One region of the Shewanella morhuae genome, then DNA from elsewhere that is predicted to be linked to it. Evidence: predicted binding sites of a transcription regulator. Region 1 holds the regulator's gene; each other region holds the start of a gene.
The links. Region 1 encodes LexA, which represses DNA repair genes until DNA is damaged. Its sites were predicted from a motif close to TACTGTATNNNNATACAGTA; they were not measured.
Positions count from the first base shown of each region.

Region 2: a site for LexA is predicted at 3,798-3,817, ahead of recN (DNA repair protein RecN). Genes of this name have one in related genera too.
Region 3: a site for LexA is predicted at 2,738-2,757, ahead of dinB (DNA polymerase IV). Genes of this name have one in related genera too.
Region 4: a site for LexA is predicted at 2,882-2,901, ahead of recG (ATP-dependent DNA helicase RecG). Genes of this name have one in related genera too.

Region 1 covers NZ_PYSG01000003.1:585,543-593,421, forward strand. The annotation lists gene C9I43_RS17195 (cytochrome c oxidase assembly protein) at 1-67, opposite strand, end outside; gene ctaD (cytochrome c oxidase subunit I) at 69-1,661, opposite strand; gene coxB (cytochrome c oxidase subunit II) at 1,671-3,209, opposite strand; gene C9I43_RS17210 (cell division inhibitor SulA) at 3,599-4,111, opposite strand; gene lexA (transcriptional repressor LexA) at 4,108-4,728, opposite strand; gene plsB (glycerol-3-phosphate 1-O-acyltransferase PlsB) at 4,889-7,312, shown strand; gene mtr (tryptophan permease) at 7,312-7,879, shown strand, end outside.
Region 2 covers NZ_PYSG01000002.1:2,354,879-2,362,757, forward strand. The annotation lists gene barA (two-component sensor histidine kinase BarA) at 1-1,638, shown strand, start outside; gene C9I43_RS10855 (YjaG family protein) at 1,613-2,212, shown strand; gene C9I43_RS10860 (DUF3319 domain-containing protein) at 2,360-2,593, shown strand; gene C9I43_RS10865 (AEC family transporter) at 2,757-3,719, shown strand; gene recN (DNA repair protein RecN) at 3,847-5,505, shown strand; gene C9I43_RS10875 (phosphatidylglycerophosphatase A family protein) at 5,586-6,080, opposite strand; gene thiL (thiamine-phosphate kinase) at 6,096-7,052, opposite strand; gene nusB (transcription antitermination factor NusB) at 7,131-7,535, opposite strand; gene ribH (6,7-dimethyl-8-ribityllumazine synthase) at 7,547-7,879, opposite strand, start outside.
Region 3 covers NZ_PYSG01000002.1:2,526,662-2,534,540, reverse strand. The annotation lists gene C9I43_RS11680 (FAD:protein FMN transferase) at 1-1,007, shown strand, start outside; gene nqrM ((Na+)-NQR maturation NqrM) at 1,023-1,247, shown strand; gene bfr (bacterioferritin) at 1,540-2,013, shown strand; gene bfr (bacterioferritin) at 2,023-2,490, shown strand; gene dinB (DNA polymerase IV) at 2,780-3,856, shown strand; gene C9I43_RS11655 (aminoacyl-histidine dipeptidase) at 3,985-5,445, opposite strand; gene C9I43_RS11650 (M17 family metallopeptidase) at 5,665-7,203, shown strand.
Region 4 covers NZ_PYSG01000003.1:737,578-745,456, reverse strand. The annotation lists gene C9I43_RS17930 (AMP-binding protein) at 1-1,619, shown strand, start outside; gene C9I43_RS17925 (calcium/sodium antiporter) at 1,802-2,746, shown strand; gene recG (ATP-dependent DNA helicase RecG) at 2,918-4,993, shown strand; gene C9I43_RS17915 (DUF3014 domain-containing protein) at 5,204-6,100, shown strand; gene C9I43_RS17910 (beta-ketoacyl synthase chain length factor) at 6,442-7,188, shown strand; gene C9I43_RS17905 (lysophospholipid acyltransferase family protein) at 7,181-7,879, shown strand, end outside.

The DNA of each region.
Region 1 (7,879 bases):
CCATGACGAGCATGCTGATCAGCTTGTGGTTTGACTTGGGCTTATCTGGCTGGTGGTGGTTCGTCATTTCATTTCACCTCAGGTGGTGTGGTGAATGAGTGATAAGGTGCTGGGCTTGGTAATGTCCATTCTAGACCTTCAGAACCTTCCCAAGGTTTAGCAGGAGCTTTTTCGCCGCCACGGATACACTTGATGACTAATACTAAGAAAATCAATTGCGATAAACCGAAGGCAAACCCACCAATTGATACGATTTGATTTACATCGGCAAATTGAATTGAGTAATCAGGAATACGTCTGGGCATACCCGCAAGTCCAAGGAAATGCATTGGGAAAAACAGTACGTTGACTGAAATTACCGAACACCAGAAATGCCATTGTCCTAGTCGCTCGTTGTACATGTGCCCGGTCCACTTAGGTAGCCAATAATAGGCAGCTGCCATGATGGAGAAAATGGCCCCTGTGACTAACACATAATGAAAATGTGCCACCACAAAATAAGTATCGTGGTATTGGAAATCCGCTGGCGTAATAGCCAGCATTAATCCCGAAAAACCCCCAATAGTGAAGAGCACGATAAAGGCCACAGCGAATAGCATTGGCGTTTCAAAACTGAGTGAACCGCGCCACATAGTCGCGACCCAGTTAAATACCTTTACACCTGTTGGTACCGAAATCAGCATAGTGCAATACATGAAGAATAATTCGGCAAAGACAGGCATACCTGTGGTGAACATATGGTGTGCCCACACAAGGAATGACAGAATAGCAATGCTGGCAGTCGCATAAACCATTGATGAGTAACCAAATAATGGCTTGCGACTGAAGGCGGGAACAATAGCGGAGATGATGCCAAAAGATGGCAAAATCATGATGTAGACTTCAGGGTGGCCGAAGAACCAGAAAATATGCTGAAACATTACTGGATCGCCGCCGCCTGCAGCCTCGAAAAAACTTGTACCAAAAAACTTATCGGTTAGCACCATAGTCACTGCACCTGCGAGCACTGGCATAACCGCTATTAGTAAAAATGCGGTGATAAGCCAAGTCCAGACAAACATGGGTAGCTTCATCCATGTCATACCGGGAGCTCGTAAGTTTACTATGGTCACAATCACGTTAATCGCGCCCATAATGGAGCTTATTCCCATGATATGGATGGAAAATACAAATAGAGCTGTACTGTCTGGGCTATAGGTGGTCGATAATGGTGCGTAGAAGGTCCAACCAAAGTTAGGCCCGCCGCCTTCCATAAATAGTGAGCTGAGCAAGATAGTAAAAGCGAAGGGTAAGATCCAAAAACTCCAGTTATTCATCCGAGGTAACGCCATGTCTGGCGCACCGATCATCATGGGGATCAGCCAGTTCGCCAACCCAGTAAAAGCTGGCATTACAGCGCCAAATACCATAATCAACCCATGAACAGTCGTCATTTGGTTGAAAAAATTGGGTTCAACTAATTGTAAACCGGGCTGAAATAGCTCAGCGCGGATTACCATGGCCATAGCGCCACCGGTTAAAAACATGATGAAGCTGAACCATAAATACAAAGTGCCTATGTCTTTGTGGTTGGTGGTTAACAGCCAGCGCATGATGCCTTTTGGCGCATCATGATGGTGGTCATCATGGGTTATGTTTTGATCTTGAGTCGTTGTGCTCATCATAATCCCCTACTGTCCATGGCTTGCGATATCAGCAGGTTGCACTGTATCGCCGGTATTGTTGCCCCAAGTATTACGCTCATAAGTAATGACTGCAGCCAGTTGCTGTGGGCTAAGTTGTTTGCCAAATGCCTGCATAGCAGTACCTGTTTTGCCGTGCATCACAATATCGATGTGATTGGCAACTGGCCCAGTGGCAATAACGCTGCCAGCAAGTGCGGGAAAGGCGGGTGGCACTCCTATTCCCGTCAATTGATGACAAGCAGCACAAATTGTGGCGTAAACAGTTTTACCTTCGGCCATAAGGGTGTCATGACTGAGTGTCGGCAGGCTTGCGGGATCGACTGCTGCGGGTTGTGGTATCGAAGTCGGATTTGGTGTTGCACTGGCAGGTGCCGTATCGGCAGATGCTGGCGTACCAACCTTGCCGTTCATGTGCTCGTTGACGTCTTTGGCTTGTACCGCATCGCCAGTATTATTGCCCCAAGCATTACGCTCGTAGGTAATTACGGCGGCAATTTCTTGCGCAGATAATTGCTTACTAAAAGCTTGCATAGCTGTCCCTGTTTTGCCGTTGAGCACGATTTCAAGGTGTCCGCTGAGTGGTCCAGTGGCTATTGGGCTGCCTTTGAGGTGTGGGAATACACCTTGTAGCCCTTCACCATTAGGTTGGTGGCAGGCTGCGCAGTGTCCTAAGTAAACTTTCTCACCTTGGGTTATTAGCTCATCTTTACTGAGTGTTTGTGATAACGCCGCTGTTGCTGCTGCGGCTGCTGCGCCTGCCGCTTGCTTTTGCTCTGTCACCCATGCTTCAAAATCAGCTTCGGATAGGGCTTGTACTACGATGGGCATAAAACCATGATCTTTACCGCAGAGTTCGGCACATTGACCGCGGTAAATACCGGGTTTGTCTATGCGAGTCCAAGACTCATTAATAAATCCAGGGTTAGCGTCTTTTTTCACAGCAAAAGCAGGTACCCACCATGAATGGATCACATCTTCAGATGTCATCAAGAAGCGAATTTTGCGGTTTATCGGTAAGACGAGCGGTTTATCGACTTCCAATAGGTAGTGTTCACCTTTGGCTTCTGTACCGTCGATTTGTGCTCTAGGGGTTGCGAGTATGCTGTAAAAATCAATGTCTTGATCAAAATAGCTGTAATGCCATTTCCACTGGGAACCGGTCACTTTAACTGTCAGATCGGCGTCGCTGGGGTCTTCCATTGCAATTAAAGTCTTTGTTGCCGGAATCGCCATTAAGATCAAAATGATGAAGGGTAGTACGGTCCAAGCAACTTCGACTTTAGTGCTTTCGTGAAAGTGAGACGCGACTGCGCCTTTAGATTTTCTGTGATTGATGATGGCATAAATCATCACGCTAAAGACCACAAGGCCAATTGCGCAGCAGATATACAAGATAGTCATGTGCAAGTGATAAACCTTGCCACTGATCTCGGTCACGCCAGGGGTCATGTTGAACCGCATGTCCGCGGCGGCCAACGATGGTGCGAATAACACCACGAGTAAACAATACAACAATTGCTTCACAAGACTTCTCCTCTGCCAATTGCGAATAGCAACTACAAAGAAGAGCAACACAGTAAGTCTTAACTCTATGCAAACTCTTCAGTTCCCAAAAAAGCTGTTTTGACTTCAATGTGTGTTGGCGGCTGTTACTTCCAATTAAGTATTGTTACTGCTGGTATTAGCCACGTTTACACATACGACTGAAATACATCTGTTCTCTATTTCTAATAATAACGGTTCAATTGATTTGCCAAGGGCAACGCTATATCACCGTCGACTGAATCAACCATACTTGCTGTTTAAATATTGATCAAGATCACCAATTAAGCTAATTATATGAAAAATTGCCAAAAAAAAGCCTCACATTCATAGGCGAGGCGGCTTTTAAGCTAAAAAATTAAATAAATATTTTAATGTATTGCACTAAAAAAAGATGGCTGACCTAGGAGCCGTCCTTGCTCAATGTGTAGATCGTTAGGTAAGTGATTGTTTACATCTTCCAGCACTATACCCATAGCCCGAGCACTTTTGGCCACAATCTGTAGGCGGCGATTATCGCGGGCATCTAATGATTGGGTCCAAGTAATCACTGCACTAGACGTTCCACTCGTTAGCGCCTTTTCCATCGCCCACAATGTTTCGACATCATCTTTAGCGTGTACGAGTAATACTCTATCCATACGCACCCCCGCGCTGGCGAGCATTTGTTTATAGCCAATGCTGGGTGGGTTGATAAGCACTAGCCAACGGCCCTGCTGACTTAGTTGGGCGAGTTGGGCGCTCAGGTGAATGAGTTCTTGGCGGCCTTGAGTTTTTGTGGGCATACAGGCGATAGGCGTGTGTTGCCAATCATAATCGGCAGCGCGAACTTCATCGCGCCATAAGCCTGGATGACGCGGGGCATTGCCAAGTAGTTTGTTCATAGCCAATCTCCATTACGGATCACACCGACGGCGAGTCCTTCAATTGTTAAACTTTGAAAGCCTAAATCCACTTTTATTGGGGAGTAGTCTTCATTTTCGGCGTGCAGATAGACCACATTACCTTTTTTTTCGAAACGTTTAACCGTGACATCGTCGTCGACTCTAGCGACAACCACTTGACCATTTCTAGCTTGTTGTACTTTATGAACTGCCAGTAAATCTCCTTCGAGAATACCGATATTTTTCATACTGTCGCCTTTAACTCGTAGTAAAAAGTTGGCAGTAGGATGGAACATGTTTGGGTCGATCTGGTAATACTGTTCTACGTGTTCTTGGGCGAGAATAGGCTCGCCCGCAGCAACTTGGCCTATAAGAGGTAAGCCGGTTTCAGTTAAGTCTTCGACTTCAGCGGTGAGACGAATACCTCGTGAGGTACCAGGTATAATCTCGATACAGCCTTTTTTCGCCAACGCTTTTAGATGTTCTTCAGCCGCATTAGCACTCTTAAAACCTAAACGAGTAGCAATTTCTGCCCGAGTAGGTGGCATGCCAGTATCGGCAATGTTTCGTTTAATTAACTCTAAAATTTCAGCTTGGCGTGGCGTCAAAGGTCTCATGGTCTTTCCTGTTTTTCTATACAGTTACTGTTAGTATATACAGTATTGTTTGCAGTGCAAGTATTAACCATTTTTTAACCATATCGGAGAGAATTAGCGAATATTCCCTATAGTCTGGTATTCTATCCGGCTAGTGAACGTACTTAATTGCATAAGAATAATGCCTAAACATGACTCTCTTTGGTTAAAATCATTACGTTGGATCCAAAAACACTTAGTGCACACTATTGTGGTGCCTCAGGATCCCTTTGCCGATCTGAATCTGGATGCCTCCAGACCTCTTGCTTATGTGATGAAAACAGAATCACTCAGTGACATTGCTGCTCTGAGTGAAATAACGGCTAAACTCGGGCTACCTAGCCCTTATGAGCCGCTAGTTGCTAACGGTGTTGTTGCACCGCGGGTCGTTTGTCTTCAAGGGCGTAAGCCATTGTTTGGTGAGCGCACTGGTAACGAACCTTTTCTCGAATGTTTTATGCGCTTATTAGCCGTACATAAACAAGATCCTGAGCTCGATATTCAACTGGTGCCTGTCAGCTTGTATTGGGGGCGAACGCCAGGGAAAGAAGATGACACAATGAAGGCGGCCGTATTTGAACGGGAAAACCCGACTTGGCTACGCAAGTGTCTGATGATTTTATTTTTAGGCCGACATAACTTCGTACAGTTTTCTAATGCGGTATCGCTGCGTTATATGGCTGACGAACATGGCACAGATATGGGGATTGCGCATAAGTTAGCGCGAGTAGCACGGGTGCATTTCCGTCGCCAACGTAAAGTGATGACCGGACCTGTGTTGCCTAATCGCCAAGCGTTATTTCATTCGTTATTAAAATCGGAATCAATACGTAAAGCGATTCAAGAAGAAGCGGCCAATAAAAAGATTTCTGAGACGCAAGCGCGCGAGACAGCTATTGAGTATCTCGATGAAATAGCTGCTGATTACTCCGATAGTTTAGTGCGTATTGCCGAACGCTTCTTAACTTGGCTGTGGAACAAGCTTTATAGTGGGATCAATATTAAAGGTGCTGAGCAAGTTCGCCAGTTGCACCACGATGGTCATGAGATTGTCTATGTGCCTTGCCATCGCAGCCACATGGATTACTTACTGCTATCTTATATTTTATATTATCAAGGTATGGTGCCGCCGCACATTGCCGCAGGTATAAACCTTAACTTCTGGCCCGCTGGACCTATGTTCCGCCGTGGTGGTGCCTTCTTTATTCGTCGTAGCTTTAATGGCAATAAGCTTTATACCGCTGTATTTCGTGAATATTTAGACCAACTGTTTGCTAAAGGTTATTCGGTAGAATACTTCTCCGAAGGCGGCCGCTCACGCACGGGGCGTTTATTGGCACCCAAAACCGGCATGATTGCCATGACAATGAATAGCGTACTACGTGGTATCGAGCGTCCTGTAACGTTAGTGCCTGTATATTTGGGTTATGACCATGTGATGGAAGTGGCGACTTACCACAAAGAATTAAGTGGTAAGAAAAAGAAAAAAGAATCTGTGTGGCAGGTATTTGGTGCTATTCGCAAACTCGGTAATTTTGGTCAAGGCTATGTGAACTTTGGTGAGCCGATTACCTTGCAAAACTTCTTAAATGAACGTGCACCTAACTGGCGTACTGAGCTTGCTGATGATCCAGAGCAAAAACCAACTTGGTTAACACCAGCGGTAAACGTACTAGCTAATCGGGTGATGACTCATATCAACGATGCAGCAGCGGCGAGTTCGGTCACATTAACAAGCTTAGTGTTACTGGCTACAGATCAAAATGCCTTACAGCGCAGCCTGCTGGAGCGTCAGCTTGATCTGTATCTGACCCTTCTCAAGAAAGTGCCTTACACTGCTTATACTTCGGTTGTTGAAGGCGATGGCAAGCTGTTAGTGCAACAAGGTTTAGATCTGAATAAGTTTGTTGTGTGTGCCGACCCATTAGGTGAAATTGTTTCTATTGAAGCAAGTCAGGCAGTATCCATGACTTACTATCGTAATAATATCATTCACTTATTTGTTGTGCCGTCATTAATTGCGAGTTGTTTAACGCATAGTGATCATATCCCGCGTCAGCAAGTGGTATCAATCGTTGCTGATTTTTATCCTCTGCTAAAAGCTGAGCTTTTTATGGGGATTAAAGATGTACCAGCTTATGTTAATCAAGTGCTGGATTTCTTCATTGAACAAGGGTTAGTGGTCGAGACCGATACCTTAACTGTCGTGCCTGAGCACACTAGCCAACTATTATTGTTAGCCAGTTCAGTGAGTGAGACTTTGCAGCGCTACGCCATTATTTTCAACTTGTTAGCCAATAGACCTAAGATGGAGCGCTCAGAGCTTGAATCTGAGAGTCATCTGCTCGCCCAGCGTTTAGGGGCATTGCATGGTATTACAGCGCCTGAGTTTTACGATAAAAAACTTTATGGCACATTGAGCGTTAAGCTAAAGGCATTGGGGTATCTGGCTGATAGCGAAGACAAGTCGAATATTAATCGCATACGGGATCAGGCTAACAGCTTGTTACGCCCCTCAGTGAGGCAAACCATAGTGGCCAGTGTCACTGCGGAGCACATTGTTTAATGGCAAACCATATGAATGCGGTTAAAAATAAGCCCGCTGGTAAGTCCCTGCTCGGTGGAGCAATGATTATTGCTGGTACGACCGTTGGCGCTGGGATGTTTTCTCTGCCCGTGGTGGGTGCGGGTATGTGGTTTGGTTATTCGATTTTAATGTTATTAGGTATTTGGTTTTGTATGTTGATGTCGGGTTTATTGTTACTCGAAACTAATTTACATTTCGAACCCGGCGCTAGTTTTGATACCTTAAGTAAGCAAACTTTAGGGCAATTTTGGCGAATTGTTAATGGAGTTTCCATTGCCTTTGTCTTGTATATTTTAACTTATGCCTACATTAGTGGCGGTGGTTCGATTGTAAATCATAGCTTACATGGCATGGGCGTTGAGTTACCGCAAAGTGTTGCTGGGCTGGTGTTTGCCATCGTTTTAGCGTGCATAGTGTTAATTAGCACTAAGGCGGTGGATCGGATTACCACGATTATGCTCGGTGGCATGATCATCACTTTCTTTCTCGCTATCGGCAATTTACTGATCGAAATCGACGTGACTAAGTTGCTCGAACCCGATGGTA
Region 2 (7,879 bases), on a different contig from region 1:
GCCCAAGCTAAAGGTCTAGAACTGGTCGTTGATATTGCAGCCGATGTTCCCGATAGTGTCCATGGCGACGCCATGCGGGTGTGCCAAATTATTAATAACTTAGTCGGTAACGCCATTAAATTTACTGACTCTGGCAGTGTAATGGTCAAAATTGAGCTGCAAAGCCAGTCAGATGAACAAGTGATATTGCGCTGTGATGTAGTAGACACGGGTATCGGTATCGATGAGAGCCAGCAAGACTTTTTATTTCAAGCCTTTGGTCAAGCTGACTCCTCCATTTCACGCCGCTTTGGCGGTACAGGGCTTGGCCTTATCATCACTAAACGCCTAGTTAATCAAATGGGTGGCCATATTGGCTTTACATCATCGCCAGAGAAAGGTTCTAACTTCTGGTTTAGTTTGCCACTCGGCTTAGGCCAGTTCCAAATGAGTGATTCTCTGCCGCTTGAAAAACTCAAAAATAAAACGGTATTATTTTACGAACCCCGTGTTCTGACTCATACGGTATTAAGTCGCCAACTCCATCAGTGGGGAACCAGTGTCACCCATCAACAACATATTCCAAACCTACTGGCCACACTCAACACTGTTGAAGGCAAATATGATTATGTGCTGCTAAGTTGCCACGGATTTAATAACTCAGCGCAATTAGTGGACACATTAATATTTGCAAAAACCAAAACAGATTGCCTTGTGGTGTTATTCGATTGCCAAGAACAAGATATTTTAACCCAGTTTATTCGCCCTAATGCCGATGTCGTGTTATCACTGCCAATCAGTGAACACCAACTCGCCCACAACTTAATTTACCCACCAATGGAATACAATATTATCGCTCCCGTTACGATAACGACGCTGGCAGCTCGCCAATCCTTAAGCGTATTAGCGGTGGATGATAACTTTGCCAATTTAAAACTGATTGATACCTTATTGAGCGAACTGGTGACGACCGTCGTTGCCGTTAACAATGGTAATGAGGCGGTTAAGCAAGCCAAAACTCGTACTTTCGATCTGATTTTTATGGATATTCAGATGCCGGGTACCGATGGTATCAGTGCGACAAAACTCATTCGCCAAGGCTCAATGAACCGCAACACACCGATTATTGCGGTAACGGCCCATGCAATAGCTGAAGAACGCGAGTTGATTTTAGGCAGTGGTATGGATGGATACTTACCCAAACCGATTGATGAAGCGGCGCTTAAAGATGTAATTCATCGCTGGATCACAAGGCCTAAGTTTACCCATTTTGATCTGCATACTTTGAATTGGGATTTATGCTTAACCCAAGCTAATCATAAGGCTAGCCTCGCCTTAGACATGCTAAGAATGTTACTCGACTCCCTACCCGAAACGGTGGAGACAATCCAAACAGCGTTAAATCAAAACGATCATGCCGTTATGCTCAGCACGATCCATAAGTTGCATGGTGCGAGCTGCTACTGTGGTGTGCCTACCACACAAAGATTATGCCAAGAAATTGAATCAGCACTAAAGCGAGGAAGTGCTGTTGAAGATCTTGACCCAGAAATACTAGAGTTACTTGATGAGTTAACTAAGGTAGAATCGGCAGCAAATCAAGTGATATCACAGCTATCAGCGGAAATAACAGATGACCAAAAAAACGGGCTTTTTTAAACGTCTAAAGGCGTTAACACTGCCACAAAAACAACTCTTTGCTACTGCACTTTGCCAACGTATGCTGCCGAACTATCAGCTATTTTCTGAGGTGTGTGAGTTTGGTGATCCTAGCGTATTAAGTACGGCATTAGAGTTACTGTGGCAGTCCCAGTACGACTCTAAGCTTAAATTCAATATTGATGTGCATTTGCAACGCCTAGAGGATAACACCCCAGATCCTGCTAATTTTGAAGCCTATGGTGCTCATCCTGCTATGGATACCGTAGTTGCCATTTCGACATTATTGAGTGCTATCCAAGATAAAATAGAAGAAGATATCATCAATATCAGTAAACTTTCTTCAAGCACTGTTGCTCACTATATTGAAGCTATCAGCGATGTCGATTTAGTCGACGAAGCATTAGATGATTTTGTTTTCGCCCATGAAGTCATGGAAGAAGAAAAAGAGCTACAAAATTCGCTACTCGAAATTATCGAAGAAAACCCAAAAATTACTGCAGAACTGGTAAAGGGTTTACGCAAAGATATTATTGAAGCTGGCGTATCAAATATCGGTATTAGCATAGCTTAATTGGCCAAGTGCTTGGGGCAACTCAAGCACTCATTAAGAAAAATAATCGCCAATGCTCTTCACTAAAATATCTTGTGGTGAGGTAAATTCCATAATAAATAAGTGCTATCGTTAACTATGATCCTTTGTTAATTTGGAGTTATCCCTATGAGAAAACTTATTTATCAAGGATTTATCTTAACTAATAGCGAAGGCCATACCGATAGTTGGAAACTCACAATTAAAGATCAACATCGTATTGGTTCATTGTTTGAGTTACGCCGTTTAGTCGCATATTATTTAGAATTAGGCGTATTACCTGAGACACGTGTAAGCCTTCAAGATGTGAAACAAGTACAAAATATGATGCCTAAAAATACCGTTATAGCCAAAAAACGCTGATAATGTTTTCTATCTTCAGCCCTTAAAGTATATAAAATAGCTCTGATGCCTTTAACTACATAAACTCAATAAATACTGCAACGCGGTCATTAAGAGTTAATGCGCCAGTGAAAAATAACCGCAGTGAGTTTATAACCATTTAATTGTAAGGATGAGTGAGGGAATGACTATTTTAACCCCTCTGTTTGCCGTATTCGGGATTATGTTGCTCGGCACGCTAGTACAAAAACTAAAAATCTTACCCGTTGATACGGATCAAGTACTTAACCAGTATGTCTATTATATTGCCTTCCCAGCAATCATGCTTATTGCCCTTGCACAGCAACCAATTGATGAGATTTTGCAATGGGGTTTTATTGCCGGCTACAGCACGGCTATGATCACCACTTATCTTATTTGTCTTGGGCTTTCACTGCTGGTGGATCCTCAGCAACATGCCATTGCCGCCATTCGAGCACTCAATGCCACCTTCGGCAATACAGCTTTTATTGGTATCCCGTTACTTATCATCCTGTTCCCGCAACAACAAAGCGCTTTAATTGCAGCAGCGATTGCCAGCTTATTATCAGTGCTGATGTTTGCTGTAGCTTTAGTATCAATGGAACTAGCGATAAATACACAAAGACAACATCACGCCTTCGTTATAATAACAATGGCAATAGGCAAAAATCCTATTGTTATTGGCAGCTTAATTGGTGTGGGTATTTCGGCACTGGAGATAAAATTACCTCCTGGGCTCGCACTGATGATCCAGCAGATAGGCAATACCTCAAGCCCTTGCGCACTATTTGCAATCGGCATGGTGCTAGCCAAAGCGATGCGCTATCAAAAAGATAGCAAGGTATTTAGCCTTAAAAGCGTCATAGAACTTAGCCTTATCAACCTGTTCAAACTGGTGATTCAACCTTTGCTTATTTATTTTATGCTTAAAAGTTTTGCTGTAACTGGGGACTATTTAATTATGGGCGTGATCTTAAGTGCATTGCCTACTGCGGCTAGCGCCTACTTACTCGCTCAGCGCTACAATACTCAGGCATCAAGCAGTGCTCAGGGTATTTTATTCGGTACAATAGTGACTTTTTTCAGTTTACCCATATTAGAATCTCTAGTAAGAACTCACTCATAATCAATAGATTAAAAATATTAACTAGCAATTTTGTTGATTATTTACTCAAGCCGCTTTACTGTATATAAAATCAGTATATACTGTTTATCAATACAGTGGTTTGGTGTGTTTTCGACAGGGATTCGCTATGCTTTGCCAACTCAGCATTAATAACTTTGCTATCGTCCGATTTTTAGAATTAGATTTTCGTCCCGGTATGACCAGCATTACAGGTGAGACGGGAGCTGGTAAATCGATCGCTATCGACGCTTTAGGCCTATGTCTAGGTAATAGAGCCGATGCCAGCAGCATTCGCCCTGGAGCCAGTAAAACAGAGGTTAGTGCGCGCTTTTCTTTGGATGATATTCCACTGGCCAAACGTTGGTTAGAGGATAACGATCTTGAGCTCGACAATGAGTGTATCCTACGCCGGACCATTGGCAGTGATGGCCGCTCACGGGCCTATATCAACGGTAATCCAGTACCACTGACACAACTCAAATTACTAGGTCAGTTACTCATTGGTATTCACGGCCAACATGCACACCATGCAATGTTAAAAAGTGAGCATCAACTCACCCTGCTCGACAGCTATGCAAACCATAGATTACTGATTGATACTGTAAGTGCGAGTTTTCAGCGTTGTAAGCAAATTGAAGCCGATCTAAAACAGCTAGAAGCCTCTCAGCATGAACGGATTGCTCGTAAACAACTAGTGCAATATCAAGTAGAAGAACTTGATGAGTTTGATCTTAAAGTCGATGAATTTGATGAAATTGAACAAGAGCACAAACGACTGGCTAACGGCACTGAGCTCATTGATACCTGTCAGGCAAGCTTAGACATACTCACTGAAGGCGAAGAAAGTAATATAGAATCACTACTCAATCGAGTTGTTTCTCTGGCAGAAGATCTGCAAAGCTACGATCCCGCATTAAGTAATATCAGCACTATGCTGAATGATGCACTAATCCAAGTACAAGAAAGTGCCGGTGAATTACAGCATTATTTAAGTAAACTTGAACTCGATCCAACCCATTTTGCCTATTTAGAAGAACGGCTATCAAAAGCCATGCAACTGGCGCGTAAGCACCATGTTAGCCCGAATAAATTAGCCGACCATCACTTAGCCTTAAAGACTGAACTGAGCACCTTAGACAGCGATGAAAACAAACTCGAAGAAATTCAGTTACAAGTTGATGCCAGCAGAAGCGCTTATCTTAGCAATGCACAAAAGCTCAGTCAAAGCCGCGCAAGATATGCTAAAGAGCTTGATAAACTCGTTACTCAGTCAATCCACGAACTGAATATGCCCAAGGGGAAATTTACTATCGAAGTCAATTTCCACCCAGAGCAGATGTCCATCAATGGCAGTGACAATATTGAATTTATGGTGACCACTAACCCAGGCCAGCCTTTACAACCCATTTCTAAAGTGGCTTCAGGCGGTGAACTTTCACGAATAGGCTTAGGTATTCAAGTCATTACGGCGAAAAAAGTCGCCACACCAACGTTGATTTTTGATGAGGTAGATGTGGGTATCTCTGGCCCAACCGCCGCAGTGGTTGGCCGTATGTTACGCAGCTTAGGCGAGTCGACTCAAGTATTGTGCGTAACTCACTTACCCCAAGTTGCGGGCAATGGGCACCAACATATGTTTGTCGATAAGTTTAATAAAGCGGGCAGCACTGAAACAACTATGAAATCACTCGATCGTGAGCAACGTATACAAGAACTCGCCAGACTATTAGGCGGCGACACTATCACCAGCAATACGCTAGCAAACGCTAGAGAACTGCTGCAATAGTAGGAACAAAGAGAGTCAAGGACAACACGATGAGAGAACCAAATTGATATATAACCATAGTTAAAACAAAGGGCTAGCTGTTAGCTAAAACACCACACTAGCCCTTGTAAACAAATAAAGGCGAACACGCCAGCTAAAACATCATCGATCATTATGCCAAAACCGCCTTCAACTTTGGCGTCAAGCCAACGAATCGGCCAAGGCTTAATGATATCGAAAAAGCGAAATAGACCAAATCCGACTAATAGCCAAACCCAGCCTGCTGGCGCTGCTATCATAGTGATTAGTAGCCCAGCCACTTCATCCCACACAATAGCGCCGTGATCGTGTACGCCCATATCATTAGCAGCTTTACCACAAATATAAAAACCCGCCAAAACACTGATTAAGGTTAAACCGAGATACCAAGCCAGCGGTAATGGCGCCATAAGCAAATACAAGGGAATAGCTGCAAAAGTACCGAAAGTACCGGGCGCTTTAGCGGCAAGTCCACTACCAAAACCGAGTGCTAAAAAATGCACAGGGTTCTTTAATGATAGGCGAGTTAACGCCTTATCCTTTGACAACCATTTCATTAACACGCTCTTCGCTTAAAAGTGCTCAAAACCGTAATACGGTGGAATAAAAGGCTCACCATTGAGTTGTAATTTTAGTTTGCTGCCAGCACAAATTTGCCCAACACGGACAAATTTAGTCCCCGTATGGTTCAATGTTGTTTCAAGGGCACCTTTTTGGGACTCTGGAACCGTGAACAACAGTTCATAATCTTCGCCACCCGTAAGTGCATAACCTAATGCATGCTCCTCACTCACAGTATCTTTCATCGCCAATGATAACGGAATGCAATTAACATCAACAATTGCCCCCACCTCTGCAGCTTTAAGAATATGGCTAATATCTGAAATAAAACCGTCAGAAAGATCAATCGCACTAGAGGCTAATGATCGTAGCGCTTGGCCTGCTAACACTCTTGGCGTTGGACGATAATGACGATTGATAAGGAATTCTTTGTTTTCGGCTTTGGCTTGCTGAGCACCGCGGATAATATCCAGACCTAAGGCGGAATCGCCAAGCGTGCCGGTAACATAAATCCAGTCACCCGCTTTAGCACCGTGTCGCGTGAGGGCTTTACCCTGTGGAACTTGGCCATGCACGGTAATATTAATCGCCCGCGGACCGCGAGTGGTATCACCACCAATTAAAGCTATACCATAGTAATTGGCGGCTTCAAACAACCCCTCGCTAAAACCACTGAGCCAAGTTTCATCGACGTCAGGCAGGGTTAAAGCAAGCGTCATCCACGCAGGTTCTGCGCCCATGGCAGCCAAATCAGATAAATTTACCGCTAAGGCTTTGTAGCCTAAAGCAGCTGGAGGCATATCGGGGAAGAAGTGAACATTTTCGACTAAGGTGTCACAGGAGATAGCAATCGACTTATTTTCTGCCGGTTGCACTAAAGCGCAATCGTCGCCGATGCCTAGCTTGACATCACGGCGAGTGGGGCCGCGATTGCTAAAATAACATTCAATTAATTGGAATTCTTTCACTGTACAGTTTGGCACGACTCACATCGGCCACCTTTGTTAGCAATGAAAAACGGTATCCTAAGATACCGTTTGTCTTTGTTACTTACGTGCAACCAGTTTGTCGAGCAGTCCGTTTACAAACTTATGACTCTCGTCCGCACCGAAAGATTTCGCCAATTCGATCGCTTCATTAATCGCGACCTTATACGGCACATCTTTGCGGAAAGTCAGCTCATAGGTCGCTAAACGAACAATGGCTTTCTCAACTGGAGACACTTCATCAATCGGGCGCTCCAGATGCGGGATGATTAAATCATCCAATTGGGTTTTCTTCGTTGCAACGCCTGAAAATAGCTCACGAAAATAAGCTACATCAACACCATCGAGACTTTGTTCAGTTAAAAACTCATGCTCGACATCGGCAATATTATTCCCGCTTAGTTGCCATGAATAGATGGCTTGAACGGCTAAACGGCGGGCCTTGCGGCGCTCAGAAGGCTTCATTATTTTTCCTACTATAACAACTGTTGTTCAAGTTCTTGCAGAACATTGACCATTTCTAACAGGCTTAAAGCAGCTTCGCCGCCTTTGTTACCCGCTTTGGTACCTGAACGTTCAATAGCTTGTTCTATGGTATCTGTGGTCAACACGCCGAAAGCAACAGGTAGATCAAATTCTAAAGCAATTTGAGCTAGTCCTTTATTACATTCGCCTGCAACAAAATCAAAATGAGGAGTACCACCACGGATCACCGCACCTAATGCGATAATACCGTCGAATTTACCACTGGCAGCTACGCGACGCGCAGCTAGCGGCAACTCAACAGCACCTGGTACACGGACAACAGT
Region 3 (7,879 bases), on a different contig from region 1:
ATTCAGTAAATTGGCTGGTCCTTCTCGGGCTGGCCTTTTTTGTTTCAGCCTGTGCTAAACAGAACGAGATGATATCGTTGTCTGGTAGCACCATGGGCACCACATATCATATTAAAGTGGTACCGAACGAGCAGATGCCAACGGCGCAGTTACTCCAAGAGGAAATTGATTTAGCCCTTGAGCGCGTTAATGATCAGATGTCGACATACCGACCAGATTCAGAATTATCTCGTTTCAACCAATTGCCATTGGAGCAGAGCGTTGAAGTGTCGCCAGATACGATTAAAGTCGTCGAAGAAGGGATCCGTTTATATCAAGTGACGGACAAAGCGTTGGATATTACCTTAGGTCCTTTAGTTAATTTGTGGGGCTTTGGTCCAGATAAACGCCCGACAAAAGTGCCAACGCAAGCGGATATTGATGCCGCTAAAGCAAAAACGGGTATTAATGAACTTTCCATTGAGGGTAATCGTCTAACTAAACATAACGCGCATTTGTATGTGGATTTATCATCCATTGCGAAGGGCTTTGGGGTTGATAAGGTTGCTGCTATTCTTGAACAATACCATGCTACAGGCTATTTGGTTGAAATAGGTGGTGAGCTGAGTATCAAAGGCACTAAAGCCGATGGCAGTGCTTGGCGCGTTGCGATAGAGCAACCGACTGACGATGGTGCTGAAGCGATACAACAAGTTATCGCCCCGGGTACTATGGCAATGGCAACATCAGGCGACTATCGTAATTATTATGAGGAAGACGGTCAGCGCTTTACGCATATAATCGATCCGCGTACAGGCATGCCGATTAATCATAAGCTCGCATCCGTAACAATATTGCATCAAAATTGCATGACAGCTGACGGTTTTGCGACAGCGATGATGGTTTTAGGGACAGAAGCATCATTGGAGCTTGCCAAGCAGCAACACTTGGCGATAATGCTAATTGAAAAGCAAGGCGACGGATTTAAGGTCTATTACAGCGACGCCTTTAAGCCTTTCCTTATTTAGTTTTTGGAGTAAACCATGACCTCTTTTATCGCGGCATTTGTGATTTTGTTATTATTCTTTTTGCTCATGTCGATAGGTTATCTCATCAAGCGCAAGGCCGTTGAAGGAAGTTGTGGCGGTTTGGGTGTTCTAGGGATTGAGAAAGCGTGTGATTGTGATGACCCTTGTGACAAACGTAAACGTCGTATGGCCGCTGAAGAAGCGCGTCGTGAGAAGTTAACAAAAGATCGTATTATTTAATTGTATTCACTAAATAACCTGTCGAGACGCAAAGTTTATCTCGAGTCAGGTAAAAAAACAGCCTCCCGTTTTGGAGGCTTTTTTTTGCCTCAAATTTATCTATATGCCCTAACCGTTTGAGATTTATCCTTATGATATGAGTGATACGGCTTGTAAATCTAAGTGTGAATGAGAACGGTTTTTATCATTAAGTGGGTGAAATATAAAGATAATTTGAGTTATTGGCTAAATTGTACTAGGCTAGTCGTTTGATATAGATCAATCTTTTCTCGTTTACCAAGGATAGTAACTTATGAAAGGTCATCCTAAAGTGATTGGACAACTGAATCGGGTGCTTACCTGTGAGTTGACTGCCATCAATCAATATTTCCTCCATGCCCGTATGTTTAAACATTGGGGCTTTGAGAAGTTAAATCACGTTGAATACAAAAAATCCATTCAAGACATGAAACATGCCGATAAGCTCATTGAGCGAGTATTGTTTTTAGAAGGATTACCTAATCTACAGCAACTTGAAAAGCTGCGCATTGGTGAGCACAGCGAAGAAATACTCGGCTGTGATGCGGCCATGGTGCAAGAGCAACTCATCATACTGCGCAGTGCGATTAGCTTATGTGAGGCAGAGCAAGACTACGTGAGCCGCGATATGCTGGAAGAAATTCTTGAAGACGAAGAAGAGCACTTAGATTGGCTTGAATCGCAACAAGAGCTCATTAGCTTAACTGGTATTCAAAATTATCTACAATCGCAAATTAGCGACCAATAGGAGCAGGATATGAAAGGCGATAAAGACGTTATCGATGCGTTAAATCGACTCCTAACGGGAGAACTCTCGGCAATGGATCAATATTTTGTCCATGCCCATATGTACGAAGATTGGGGATTCAATGAGCTTTATGAGCGTATTGCCCATGAGTCAGATGATGAAAAAGCCCATGCTGCTAAGTTAGTGCAGCGTATTTTGTTCCTTGAAGGTACACCTGATGTTGCCGCCCGTGAGGCATTAAACATCGGTAAAGATGTGACAGAAATGCTGCGTAACGATCTCGCCTACGAGTACAAGGTTGCAGATGATTTACGCCAAGTGATTGCACTGTGTGAGCAAAAGCAAGATTACCAGACCCGCGAAATTCTCGAAGTGTTACTCGACGATACAGAAGCGGATCATATGTATTGGCTTGAAAAACAACTCGGGTTAATTGACCGTATCGGGTTGCAAAATTATTTACAAACTAAGATGTAATTTATAATCCCAGCGCCAAAAAACACTTAGCGCTGGGATTTATCTAGACTACCCTCCTACACGACAAGCCCGCGATTCACACCTTGCAACTTTTCTATCGCCCTTACACTACCAGCGCCAGACTAATAACACCCTAGTAGCCTTTCCTTAAACTCAAATCCAGCATTCCAAGTTTAATAGACCCAAATAGCTCTCTGGCGTGTTTATCCGCCATAAAAGTTGTGCGGTGTACATCACAATGCTTGATAACTGTTTTTATATACAGTATTTTGGCGTTGGAGGATTCAACGTGCAAAAAATTATTCACATCGATATGGACTGCTATTTTGCCGCAGTGGAAATGCGTGACTTTCCTGAGTATCTTGGCAAACCGTTAGCGGTGGGCGGTAGTAGCGATCGCCGCGGCGTTATCAGCACCTGTAGCTATGAGGCGCGTAAATTTGGTGTGCGTTCAGCGATGGCCACAGCTTATGCTTTTAAATTGTGCCCTGAACTTATTCTGGTACCTGGTCGTATGCAGGTTTACAAAGAAGTATCGTTGCAGATCCGTGAAATATTTTCCCGTTATACGCCGTTGATTGAACCGCTTTCACTCGATGAAGCCTATTTGGATGTGAGTGAGTGCCAGCAATATAAAGGTTCTGCTACCTTGATAGCCCAAGCTATTCGCCGTGATATTTTAATCGAAACGGGGTTAACGGCCTCTGCAGGTATAGCGCCGATTAAGTTTCTTGCAAAGATTGCATCGGATTTGAATAAACCCAATGGTCAATATGTGATCACGCCAGATACTGTGCCTGAGTTCGTTAAAACCTTATCCTTACGAAAAATTCCCGGTGTAGGTAAAGTTACCGCTGAAAAGTTAGCCTTGTTAGGGCTCCATACCTGCAGTGATGTACAAGCCTATTCTAAAACTGAGCTTGTGGCGCGATTTGGCAAATTTGGCAGTGTATTGATTGAGCGTTCTCACGGTATAGATGAGCGTGGTATTTCTGCAAATAGGGAGCGTAAATCAGTCGGTGTAGAAACCACTCTGGCAAAAGATATCTATCATTTAGAGCAATGCCAGCAAGTTATACCAGCATTAATCCAAGAGTTGCTGCAGCGCTTGAATCGCAGCGCTAAAAACAGACAAATATGTAAACAAGTGGTAAAACTCAAATTTAATGATTTTAAGCAGACTACCATTGAACATCGCAGTGATGAGGTCTCAATTGAGATGTTTTATGAGCTACTTGCACAGGCAATGGTAAGGCAGGAGGGACGGGGCATTCGGTTACTGGGTATTTCGGTTGGGCTCGCTGATTCTACCCTTGCTGTTCCCGCAACTATCTATGCCCAAACACAGCTAGATTTAGCGCTTTAGCGACTTTATTAGGTTTTTAAGCCAATAATTCCTCATTTTGAGTAGTGCTAAAAAATAAGCCGCATCGGCATTAAGCAGATGCGGCTTTATATTAAAAGCGCACAGAGTAAGCAAGCTTCGTTGAAGGCTTAAGCCTTAACGGGAATGCGCTCGAGTACAGCCAGTAACAAGGTCCAGTACTGGCCAACTGTGGTGATGTTCACCATCTCGTCTGGCCCGTGTGGATAACGGATCGTGGGGCCAATCGAGACCATATCCATCTCTGGGTAAGGTTTCTTGAATAGACCACACTCAAGACCTGCATGGATAACCATGATCACCGGTTCTTTGTGGTAAATATCTTGATAGGTTTCGCGCACTATCGCCATTACAGGCGAGCTGTTATCTGGCTTCCAACCAGGATAGGCACCGCTTAAATCAATATCGGCTCCGGCTAAGTTAGTCAACGCAGTCAACATGCCTTCAACTTGGCTGCGGCCAGAATCAATCAGTGAGCGAATAAGACACAAGATAGTGACTTGTTCATCGTCAGTGCTGATAACGCCAATGTTGAGTGAGGTTTCAGTGACTCCTTCGACTTCATCGCTCATGCGGATAACGCCATTTGGGCACACATGCAGCAAGTCAATTAACGTATTTTGGCTATTTTCGCTCATCACCCGTTTTGGCGTAGGGATAGTGTTTAGCACTAAACGTATATCTGGATCGGCAATGGCGAGTTCGGTGCGGATCAGGGCCTCAAACTCAGCGACTTTCTCATGTAAAGCACTGAGGTTTTCTTCAGGCAACATAAAGCTGATGTTAGCTTCGCGTGGGATGGCATTGCGTAGCGAACCACCGCTAAATTGGGTCAGCTCTAACGCTAAATCATCGGCGTTTTCAAAGAGGAAACGCGCCAATAACTTGTTGGCGTTGCCACGACCTAAGTGAATGTTTACCCCTGAGTGGCCACCTTTTAAGCCTGATATATGCAGGCTAAAGGCTGAGTAACTTTGCTCAGACGCTTGCCACACCATAGGCAGGGTGATTTGTGCATCAACGCCACCGGCGCAGCCCATGTAAATCTCACCTTCTTGCTCTGAGTCGGTATTGATCAAAATCTCAGCGTCTAACATACCCGCCTGTAAACCGAAGGCGCCAGTCATGCCCGCTTCTTCATCTATCGTCAGCAGCACTTCTAATGGACCATGCTTGATATCATCAGAGCCTAAAATGGCTAAAGCTGATGCCATGCCGATACCGTTATCAGAACCTAATGTAGTACCTTTGGCTTTAACCCAATCGCCATCGACATAAGCTTCGATAGGGTCTTTAGTAAAATCGTGTACTTTGTCGGCGTTTTTCTGCGGCACCATATCGATATGGGCTTGAATGACCACTATTTTACGATCTTCCATTCCGGGCGTAGCCGGTTTACGGATGATCAAATTACCAACGGCGTCTTCGACTACGGCAAGTTGTTTGCTTTTAGCCCAGGCTTGTATGTGCTGGCTTAAGGCTTGCTCATGCTTGGATGGGTGTGGAATGGCACAAATTTGTTCAAACCATTGCCATAATGGCTGTGGGTATAACTGACTTAATGCTGTCACTTGAGTGTCCCTCATAAGGTCTTGTGGGTATAGGGCAAATTTGCGGCCATTCTAACACATTCTGTGCAGCCAATTAATGTCAGTGCCATAGGCTTTTGCTGAGCTGGCAGCCAAAGTTTCCAGTTCGGTTTTTTCTGTGAGTGTAGACATCACTTTTAGATTGGTAATTAGGTGATAGAGCGGGAATAATGTAGGCACAATAATGAAAAAGGATGGGTCATGTTTCAAGTTAACTTCGTTGATGTAAAAGCAGAAAATGCTATTTTTGATGGTGAAGGCTGGGATGCTGTCGTGGTGATAACGCCAGATCTGGACTCCATCATTTTTGATGAGATAGGTTTATTGGCTCAGCACGGTGCCCATGTCGATAAGCGTGTCGGTAAGAGCCCAACATTACTGTTTGCGCCAGGGCTTGCGGGAGGTCGTTTGATCATCGCGCCTGTTACCCAAGTGAACGACGAGTATGTCGATGTGCGTGTGTATGCCGATGCCGCAAGGGCGGCGATTACCATTGCAAAAGAGGCGGGCGCCAAACGTCCGTTATTATATGTGGTGCCATCGAAGGACTCGCGTTTTGGTTTTGCCGCTGAAGTCGCGGCGTTAGCCTGCGGTCAAGAACTGTGGCAAACCTTAGAGCTGCGTGAAGCGACACGTTTAACACCTGCATTTGAGGCGATAGGATTATTATCCTTATCAACCCACAACAGCAATTTACTCAATGCGTTAGAAGCGGGCCGCGTATTAGCGCGGGATTTATGTGGTACTGAACCTGAGCGCATGTCGGCTAAAGCCTTTGCCGATTATTGTCTGCAATCCTTAGCGGGCAGCGTGATCAAAACTGCGGTAGTGGAAGACCGAGATATTTTAGAGCGTGACTATCCATTATTAAGTGCCGTGGCGCGTTCTTCTTTTGCTGTCGGTCGTCATCAACCCCGCGTAGTGAAATTAGAATACCTACCCGAGGGTGAAGTGACTCGTACTTTCCTGTTTGCGGGTAAGGGCGTTATTTACGATACTGGCGGCGCCGATCTCAAAGTTGGCGGTGCTATGGCGGGTATGAGCCGCGATAAGGGTGGCGCTTCAGCTGTGGCGGGGCTATTCAAAACTCTATCAATGCTCAAGCCTAAGGGCATTCGCGTGATTGCCGAGTTAGGTTTAGTGCGTAACAGTATCGGCAGCGAAGCCTTTGTGACTGACGAAATCATCACCAGTCATGCGGGTGTGCGAGTGCGGATTGGTAATACGGATGCCGAAGGGCGCTTAGTGCTGGCGGATTTACTGAGCCATTTACGCATCAAAGCCGTGTCGGCGGTGAAGCCTGAAATGTTTTCGGTGGCAACACTGACAGGGCACGTGGTGCGTTGTTATGGGAGTTATCCTGCGGCGGTGGAAAACTCAGTGGCGAGTTCACAGCAATGCGCTGTCACTTTACAACAGCAGGCCACTCAATGGGGCGAACCCTTTGAAGTGTCGACGCTGCGCCCCGAAGACTTCGCTAAAATCCGCGATGTATCTGGCGCTGCTGAAATGTTGTCGTCAAATAATGCGCCTTCATCGATTACTGCGCGTGGGCATCAATATCCGACCGCATTTTTACTGAAAGCGTCGGGGCTATTTGACCATGGTGTAACCGCACCTATTCCCTTATCTTATATTCACTTAGATATCGCAGGTAGTGCAACAGAAGGCGATCCACTCTATGGTAAACCTACGGCTAGCCCGCTAGTGGGCTTGTATCAATATTTGGTCAATCGCTAACGAGTAGGGCGTATTGACGTTTCAGGATTATTTTTTGTAGTGAGTTAATTCTTTGATGCAAGACAAACCCGTTGATGTCGTTTTTCTACATCAGCGGGCGATAACGCCAGCCAAATGCTGCCTTAAAGGGTCGTTTGGCAAGGTCTTGCTGTTACTTTCTCTTTATTACGAGACGCACGTCATTTGGGTAGAGTAACGATATTTCACTCTTCGTTTCGTGATTACAGGCTTGTCAGAGTGAACAAAATTCAACCTCTTAACATCACACATCCTAATAACAAACAGAAATAATCCTGTAATATCTTATTTATTAGTTGGTTACAGTCTTATTTGTGTTTTTATGTGAAGTAGGTCGCTATTAACCTCATTATAATTGTGTAATTTAATTACATTAAATGGCATTAATTAAAAAAAATACAAATAAAGGTTGTAATAAAACTACAAAACCATATAATTGTTCTCGTGGATTAGGCAGTAGCCTATTCCCTCTAGTCTATCCAGGATGGATAAATTTCTCCAAGGACCCGAGTGACAAGTCGTCTCAATGGATTTGAGAAAATCTAGTTCCAAGGAACCGAGCCAAGCTTTACTAGAGTACTTAATCACATTTACGAGGAGCATTGACTATGTCTTATACAGGCACAAAACATATTTATTGGCAGAACACTTGGTTTAA
Region 4 (7,879 bases), 150 kb from region 1:
CAAAAACTCAGGGAGATCAAGTCTATTTACGCCAACCGATCAAGGGGCAGTACCTTGATTTCACTTGGGGCGAAGTTCAAGAAAAGGTTCAACAATTAGCGGGCGCTTTACGCCACCTCGGTTTAGAGCACGGTGATAAAGTTGCCGTGCTCTCTAAAAATTGTGCTGAATGGTTTATCACTGACCTTGCGTTAATGCTCGGTGGCTACATCAGCGTACCGATATACCCTACAGCCAATACCGATACGATTCGCTTTGTATTACAGCACAGCGGTGCAAAAGCGATTTTTCTTGGTAAGCTCGATCACTGGGCCGACCAAGAAGCCGGTGTCGGCGGTGAGTTACTGCGCCTTGCTATGCCCTACGAGACAATGCCTGCCCAATATCGATGGGATCAATTACTTAAGCTAGGTTCTCCCTTAATTGATGCGCCGCAGCCCACTTTAGATCAAGTGATGACACTCATCTATACCTCTGGCTCAACGGGTCAACCTAAGGGCGCAATTCAAACCTTCGCTAGCTATGGTTGGACTTGCCAAGCGGTAGTGCGTGATTTACGTACCGACGGTAACGACCGACTTTTATCCTATTTACCCTTAGCGCACATTACCGAACGAGTGGCGATTGAGGGATCCTCTTTCTATTCAGGCAGTGTGGTCGCTTTTGTTGAAGGCCTAGACTCTTTTGTTGCCGACGTACAACGAGCAAAACCGACAGTTTTCTTCTCGGTGCCGCGCTTATGGAGCTTGTTCCAAAAAAATATTATCGACAAAATTGGCGTGGGCAAACTCAACTTGCTGTTAAAAATCCCCTTGATCAGCAGCTTAGTAAAATACAAAATCCATAAAGGCTTAGGGTTAAATCATTGCCGTTTGCTGGGTTCTGGCTCGGCGCCCATTCCACCGTCACTGATCCACTGGTATCACAGTATTGGTCTTAATATCTGTGAAGCATGGGGAATGACAGAAAACTGCGCCTATTCCATTATTAATTATCCCTTCGATGCCCGTAAAATTGGCAGCGTTGGCCGCCCTGTTGAGGATTGCTACATCCGCCAAGGCGAAGATGGCGAGTTACTGCTAAAAAGCCCCGGCTTAATGACGGCTTATTATCTGCAACCTGAAGCAACCGCTGCAGCATTTGATACCGACGGTTTTTTCCATACTGGCGATTTATGCTCTATCGATGCCGATGGTTGCGTAACCATTACTGGCCGAGTCAAAGACAACTTTAAAACCGCCAAGGGCAAATATGTTGCGCCGGTACCTATCGAACGTAAATTAGCCCAAGATCCGCATGTGGAGCTTATCTGCGTAATCGGTTCTGGCTTGCCACATCCCGTTGCATTAGTGCAGTTATCCGAAGGCGCAAATTTACAGGCGCGTGAAGAGGTTCGTTCTTCACTTAAGGCAACACTCGATAGTGTCAATCCACACTTAGAGTCCCACGAACATGTCGATGCGATTGTGGTCGTTAACGAGCCTTGGACGATTGAAAACGACGTACTCACACCGACACTTAAAATCAAACGCCATGTGCTTGAAAAAGCCTTTAGCGAGCGAGTAGACGGTGTTCGCGGCGCACAAGTGCGCTGGGAAGATGAGTTACCTAAAAAATAGTTAAACCAAAACAGTGACATGGCTAATATCAACCCGCCATTATGATAGAGCACGCTGACAGCGTGCTTTTTTATGACATAATCTGTCAAAGTGTTAAGAAATCAAGTATCATGCCGCCAGTCGATTAAGGGCCTACAGCCCTTTTACCATCTTACTTAAAACAGGTCTAACAGAGTTATAAAATGCTAATTACGTTATCTATTCTTGGTGGTTTCATTATTTTGACCTTAGGTGCAGAAGCCCTAGTCCGCGGTGCAAGTTCTATTGCACTACGCTTAGGTATTACGCCTCTTATTATAGGGTTAACGATTGTAGCCTTTGGTACTAGCGCACCAGAATTGGCTGTAAGTGTAAAATCAGCGTTGGCCGGCAACAGCGGCATTGCCTTAGGTAATGTCATTGGATCTAACATTGCTAACATAGGTTTGATTTTAGCGATCACAGCGCTTATCCGCCCTATTCAAGTACAATCCCAAGTCGTGAAACGCGATATCCCTTTGATGATATTGGCTTCAATGCTGTTCTGGGGACTCTTGTTAGATGGTGAGCTGAGCCTAATTGATGGCGTAGTATTGCTATCACTGCTGGTAGGTTATTTAGCTTTTAGTTACATCAGTTCAAAAAATAGTAATGAAGAGGAAGAAATTGAAGCGGGTCCAAATAACCCATTACTTTCAGTCCTATTTATTGTTGTTGGTATTAGTATGTTGGTCGGCGGCGGTATTTTGTTTGTTAATGGCGCAGTAGACTTAGCTAAAACATTTGGCGTGAGTGAAGTCATTATCGGCCTAACTATCGTGGCAATTGGCACCAGTATGCCTGAATTAGTCACCTCAGTTATTGCGGCACTTAAGGGCCAAAGTGATATCGCCATTGGTAACGTTGTAGGCTCTAACTTATTCAATATTTTGGGTATTTTAGGCGTAACCGCTATTGTTCAACCTGTGTCAGCGCTGGGGTTTCAGTCAATAGATTTTATCGTGATGTTAGCATTTGCAGTCATCATTTTACCTTTTGCTTGGACAGGTTTACGTATCGGCCGCCGCGAAGGCACCGTACTATTACTAGGCTACTTAGGTTACATGGGTTATTTAGTTAACCAAGCTAGCACACAAGCTTTGGTTTAAAAGCAAAGCCAGCAAATAGCGATTAAAAACACCGGAATCATTCCGGTGTTTTGCTATCTATGCCTTGGCTGCTAAACACCGTTTGATTTCCCCCTTATAACCCTTGAGATTGCCTTACGCTTATTCTCTGTTAATATATGTATAAATTCACAGTGATTGAGTGCTAACGACTTGCAGCAATTGGATCTTGTTCCGATCACCGACCTCAAAGGCGTCGCCAAAAAGGTCGCGGAAAAACTCGCAAAACTCGGCATCACAACAGTACAAGATCTGCTGTTTCATTTACCGCTGCGCTACGAAGATAGAACCCAAATTTATCCGATTGCCGCCTTAAGCCAAGGTGGTTATGGCACCGTAGAAGCACAAATCCAATCGACGCAAATTATTCAAGGCCGCAAACGTATGTTGGTCTGCAATGTGCGCGATGATACGGGCAGCTTAAGCCTGCGCTTTTTTAACTTTTCCGTCGCCCAGCGTAATGCGATGCAAAACGGTTTAATGATCCGCGCCTACGGTGAAGTCCGCCGTGGCAGCCATCAAGCCGAGATAGTGCATCCTGAATATAAAGTGGTACATCCGGGTGAAGATATTCAGCTAAGCGATACACTAACGCCAATTTATCCCACTACTGAAGGCTTAAAGCAGGCGAGTTGGCTCAAGCTGACCGAGCAAGCCTTGGTATTATTGGATGATGGAGGCCTAACTGAACTGTTATCACCGCAATTGCAACCGAACAACATCAGCTTAAAGCAAGCGCTGCAAACGCTGCATCGTCCTCCTGCGGGGATATCACAATTTGATTTAGAGTTAGGCCAACACCCCGCCCAGCAGCGACTGGTGCAGGAAGAATTACTCGCCCACAATCTCAGCATGTTACGCCTAAGGCAGCGTAGTAATTTAGACGCTGCGGTTACCATGCCCGCCACAGGGCAGTTGCTCAATCCCTTCCTCGCTGCTTTACCATTTAAGCCCACAGGCGCCCAGCAAAGAGTGGTGACCGATATAGGCAAAGATTTAGAAAAACCGCACCCTATGATGCGCTTAGTACAAGGGGATGTTGGTTCAGGTAAAACCTTAGTGGCGGCGATGGCTGCATTGCAAGCAATTGAAAATGGTTACCAAGTGGCTATGATGGCGCCAACAGAGTTATTGGCCGAGCAGCATGCGACTAACTTTGCCGCTTGGTTTGAGCCACTTGGACTTAAAGTCGGTTGGCTGGCGGGTAAGCTCAAGGGCAAAGTTAGAACACAATCATTAGAAGATATACAATCGGGCGCGGCGCAAATGGTGATTGGTACCCACGCAATATTCCAGCAGCATGTGGTCTTTAACAAACTCGCACTAATTATTATCGATGAGCAGCATAGGTTCGGCGTACACCAACGCTTAGGTCTACGAGAAAAGGGCGTGAATCAAGGGTTTCATCCGCATCAATTGATCATGACGGCAACGCCGATCCCGCGCACGCTGGCAATGACAGCCTACGCGGATCTCGATACCTCTATTATCGATGAACTGCCGCCGGGGCGAACGCCTGTGACTACCGTGGCGATTGCCGATACGCGTCGTAACGAAGTGCTCGAACGGGTGCGCAATGCCGTCATCACCGACAAACGCCAAGCCTATTGGGTGTGTACTCTGATTGAAGAATCCGAAGTGCTCGAATGCCAAGCCGCAGAAGACACCGCCGAAGAACTGCGCCTCGCCTTGCCAGAACTCAATATTGGCCTGGTGCATGGGAGATTAAAAAGTGCTGAAAAACAGCAGATCATGGCCGACTTTAAAGCAGGAATTATCCATTTATTAGTCGCGACGACGGTAATTGAAGTCGGCGTCGACGTACCAAATTCTAGCCTGATGATCATTGAAAACCCTGAACGTTTGGGTTTGGCGCAACTACACCAATTGCGCGGACGAGTCGGGCGAGGCGCCATAGCAAGCCATTGTGTGTTACTCTACAAGGCGCCGCTAAGTCATACTGCAACCCAAAGGCTGAGTGTACTCAGGCAAAGTAATGATGGTTTTATCATAGCGCAAAAAGACTTAGAAATTCGTGGTCCAGGAGAAGTGCTAGGGACTAAACAAACTGGACTCGCCGAGCTTAAAATTGCTGATTTGGTGCGGGATCAAGCGTTAATCCCACACATTCAAAAACTGGCAAATCATGTGATGGCACAGACACCTGAAAAGGTCGATGCAATTATCTTACGTTGGCTCGGCCATAGGCAACATTATGTGCAGGCTTAAGTTTTTAACTTAGGCTTCAAAGATAAGGCCAAGAAAGATAATGTGACTCGAGATTCAAAATAAATTGTTAATGTTCAGCTAAGCGCTATAGACAAGCGCATGAAAACTTGCAGAATAAACCAGTGGTATAAGAATGATACCGCTCTTGCACGTTAATATTAGCGACATGTATTCACCAAGTTACCTTAACACTCAAGCTAAGGATGTAAAATGCAAGTTAATCAAGATGATAGAATAGACCCTAAAGAAACATCTTCAAGCAGTAATCGCTTTGCACTTTTGGCGATAGTGCTCGTTATCCTACTTTCTGTTGGAGGCTATTATTACTACAGTAATGATTCTGACTCACCCAAACTTATCCCCAATGCGCCGATCGTGTTGCCTGAAACGCCGTCGTCTGAGCCAATGACGCTCGAAAATGCGCCTGAGCCAGAAACCGAAGATGTCGCCCCAGCAACAGCAGAAACAGACAACAGTAATACCAATACACCTGTCGTGGCTGAGCCTGAAGTGATAGCTGAGCCAGTACCCGCATTGGCTGAAAGTGATACTTTTGTGCAACAAAAGGCCCTTTCGCTGATTAATAATAATGTGGTCGCATCTTCATTAGTACAACAAGATTTAGCCCGCCAATTTGTCGTATTTGTAGACAATTTAGCTCAAGGCGAATTAACCCGTAAGGTTAGCCCAATCAAAGGTCCAGAAAAACTGTTCACGGTTTCTGAAATCACCAATAAGGTGTATTTGAACCCTGAGGGTTTCCACCGATATGATGCTTACGTTGATTCAATTGCAAAAATGGACGAGCAAAGCTTAATGGCTACTTATAAGCAAATGACGCCCATGCTAGAAGAAGCCTTTAGCGAACTTGGCTACAGCAACGCCAAATTCAACGACAGAATGCTACAAGCTATTAAATTGCTACTGGCGGCACCTATTGTTGAAGACCCGATTGAATTAAGCTCAATTAGCGTTAACTATCAATTTGTTGACCCTGACTTAGAAGCATTACCTAGTGCTCAAAAATTACTGATCCGTATGGGGCCAGAAAATACCCGCAAACTCAAAGTCGCATTGCGCAAGTTAGAGAACCAACTCGCGCCGTAGACTCTTTGTCATAAATTATCGAGTTAACCGTAAAAGGCGCTTCATGCGCCTTTTCTATTTTTATGCTGACTAAATTTTTAAATGTTGTCACCACAGCAAAGATTGTTGAGCAAGATCATTTAGCTGTCGAAAATAGCAACATAGATCTGCAATCCATTAACTCATACGATGCAAATGGCTTCATAAAAATGAAGGTCTTAGTGTAGAATAGCCACCTTGTGGGGCGTTAAAACTCGCGTTTACAGCACGCTTACACCTAACGGTGGTGAGTCACCATCCATGTTCTAACTTATGAGTTAGGGATAACTAAGACAGCTTAAATTAAGTGTCGAGGCAAAGTAGTGCAATTAACATTCAGCATTCTATCTTGGGGCGCATGGGCTCCCCAATATCAGCACCACCAGAGCTGGCGTGATTGGCGTAAAAGCTCGGCTGAATCGACATTGACGATAGGTTCACCAGAACAAGACACCCGCTCCCCTGCTCTAGCACATATCCCTGCTATGCAGCGGCGCCGTTTTAGCCGCTTAACTAAAATGATGTTAGATGTGAGCTTTCAATGCAAGGCGCCACCTAATTGTCGGTCTATTTTTTCCTCGCGTCACGGTGAACTGCCCCGCACTATTGGTTTACTCGAAGACATTATTACCAAACAGCCATTATCTCCCTTAGGATTTAGCCAATCAGTACACAATACGGCTAGCGGTATCTTTGGCATAGTGATGCAAAACACCACCCAATCGACTTCAATAGCGGCAGGAGAAGAAACCTTATCACAAGCGATGGTTGAAGCTTTTGCACAGTTGCACCAATCTTCTGAACCATTGTTATTGGTGTTTGGCGACGATCCTGTGCCGCCGGTATATGATGAGTTTACTCAAGAATTTGAGCTTCCTTTGGCGCTCGGCTTTACACTCGCGCCCTTTGATGCCAAAGCATCAGTTAAACTCACAGTAAGCCCATTATGCCGTGATGTATCATCAAAGCTTAACCCATTAACCTATGGCGAATTTATTCACGCCCTAGCGACATCACAAAATATTTCAGGCTGCTTATCTCGTTGGTATTGGCGTTTAGAACATGTCTAATCCAGTGCGTCATCAACTACATTTAAGGGTAAACGTGGCTGAGAGTTTGCCAGAGCCTCGCCGCACAGGGTTACATTACCTACCACGTTGGTTAGGCGGCGTAAGTTGTTATATTACCTTTGGATTAGGTGGTTTATTCAGCTCGCTAACTATTTTGCCACTATTGCGTTTTTGGCCGGGGACAGCTGAAGCACGGATTATTCGAGTGCAAAAAGCAGTGCATATTATGTTCAAAGGTTTTGTCGCTATGCTCACTTGGGCTGGCGTGATCAAAGTCAGCTGCCATAATGCGCCAACATTGCACGCTGCCAGAGGCATTATTGTTATCGCTAATCATCCCAGCTTAGTTGATGTGGTGGTATTGATTAGCTTAATGCCCAATGCCGGTTGCATCGTCAAACAGGGCTTGTGGCGTAATCCGTTTTTACGTGGCGTCTTATCTTGCGCGGGTTATATTCCTAATCGCGGCGCCGAACTCATGCTAGAAGATTGCCGCGAAGTGCTTGCTAGAGGCACTAATTTGATCATTTTCCCAGAGGGTACACGTACGGTTACTGGTCAAACGATTAATAACTTTGCTCGCGGCGCCGCCAATATTGCACTGAGGGTTGAGGCAGATATTTTACCTGTGGTGCTACGTACCAACGTGCGCGGTTTGACAAAGGAACAACCTTGGTATGAAATCCCCAGA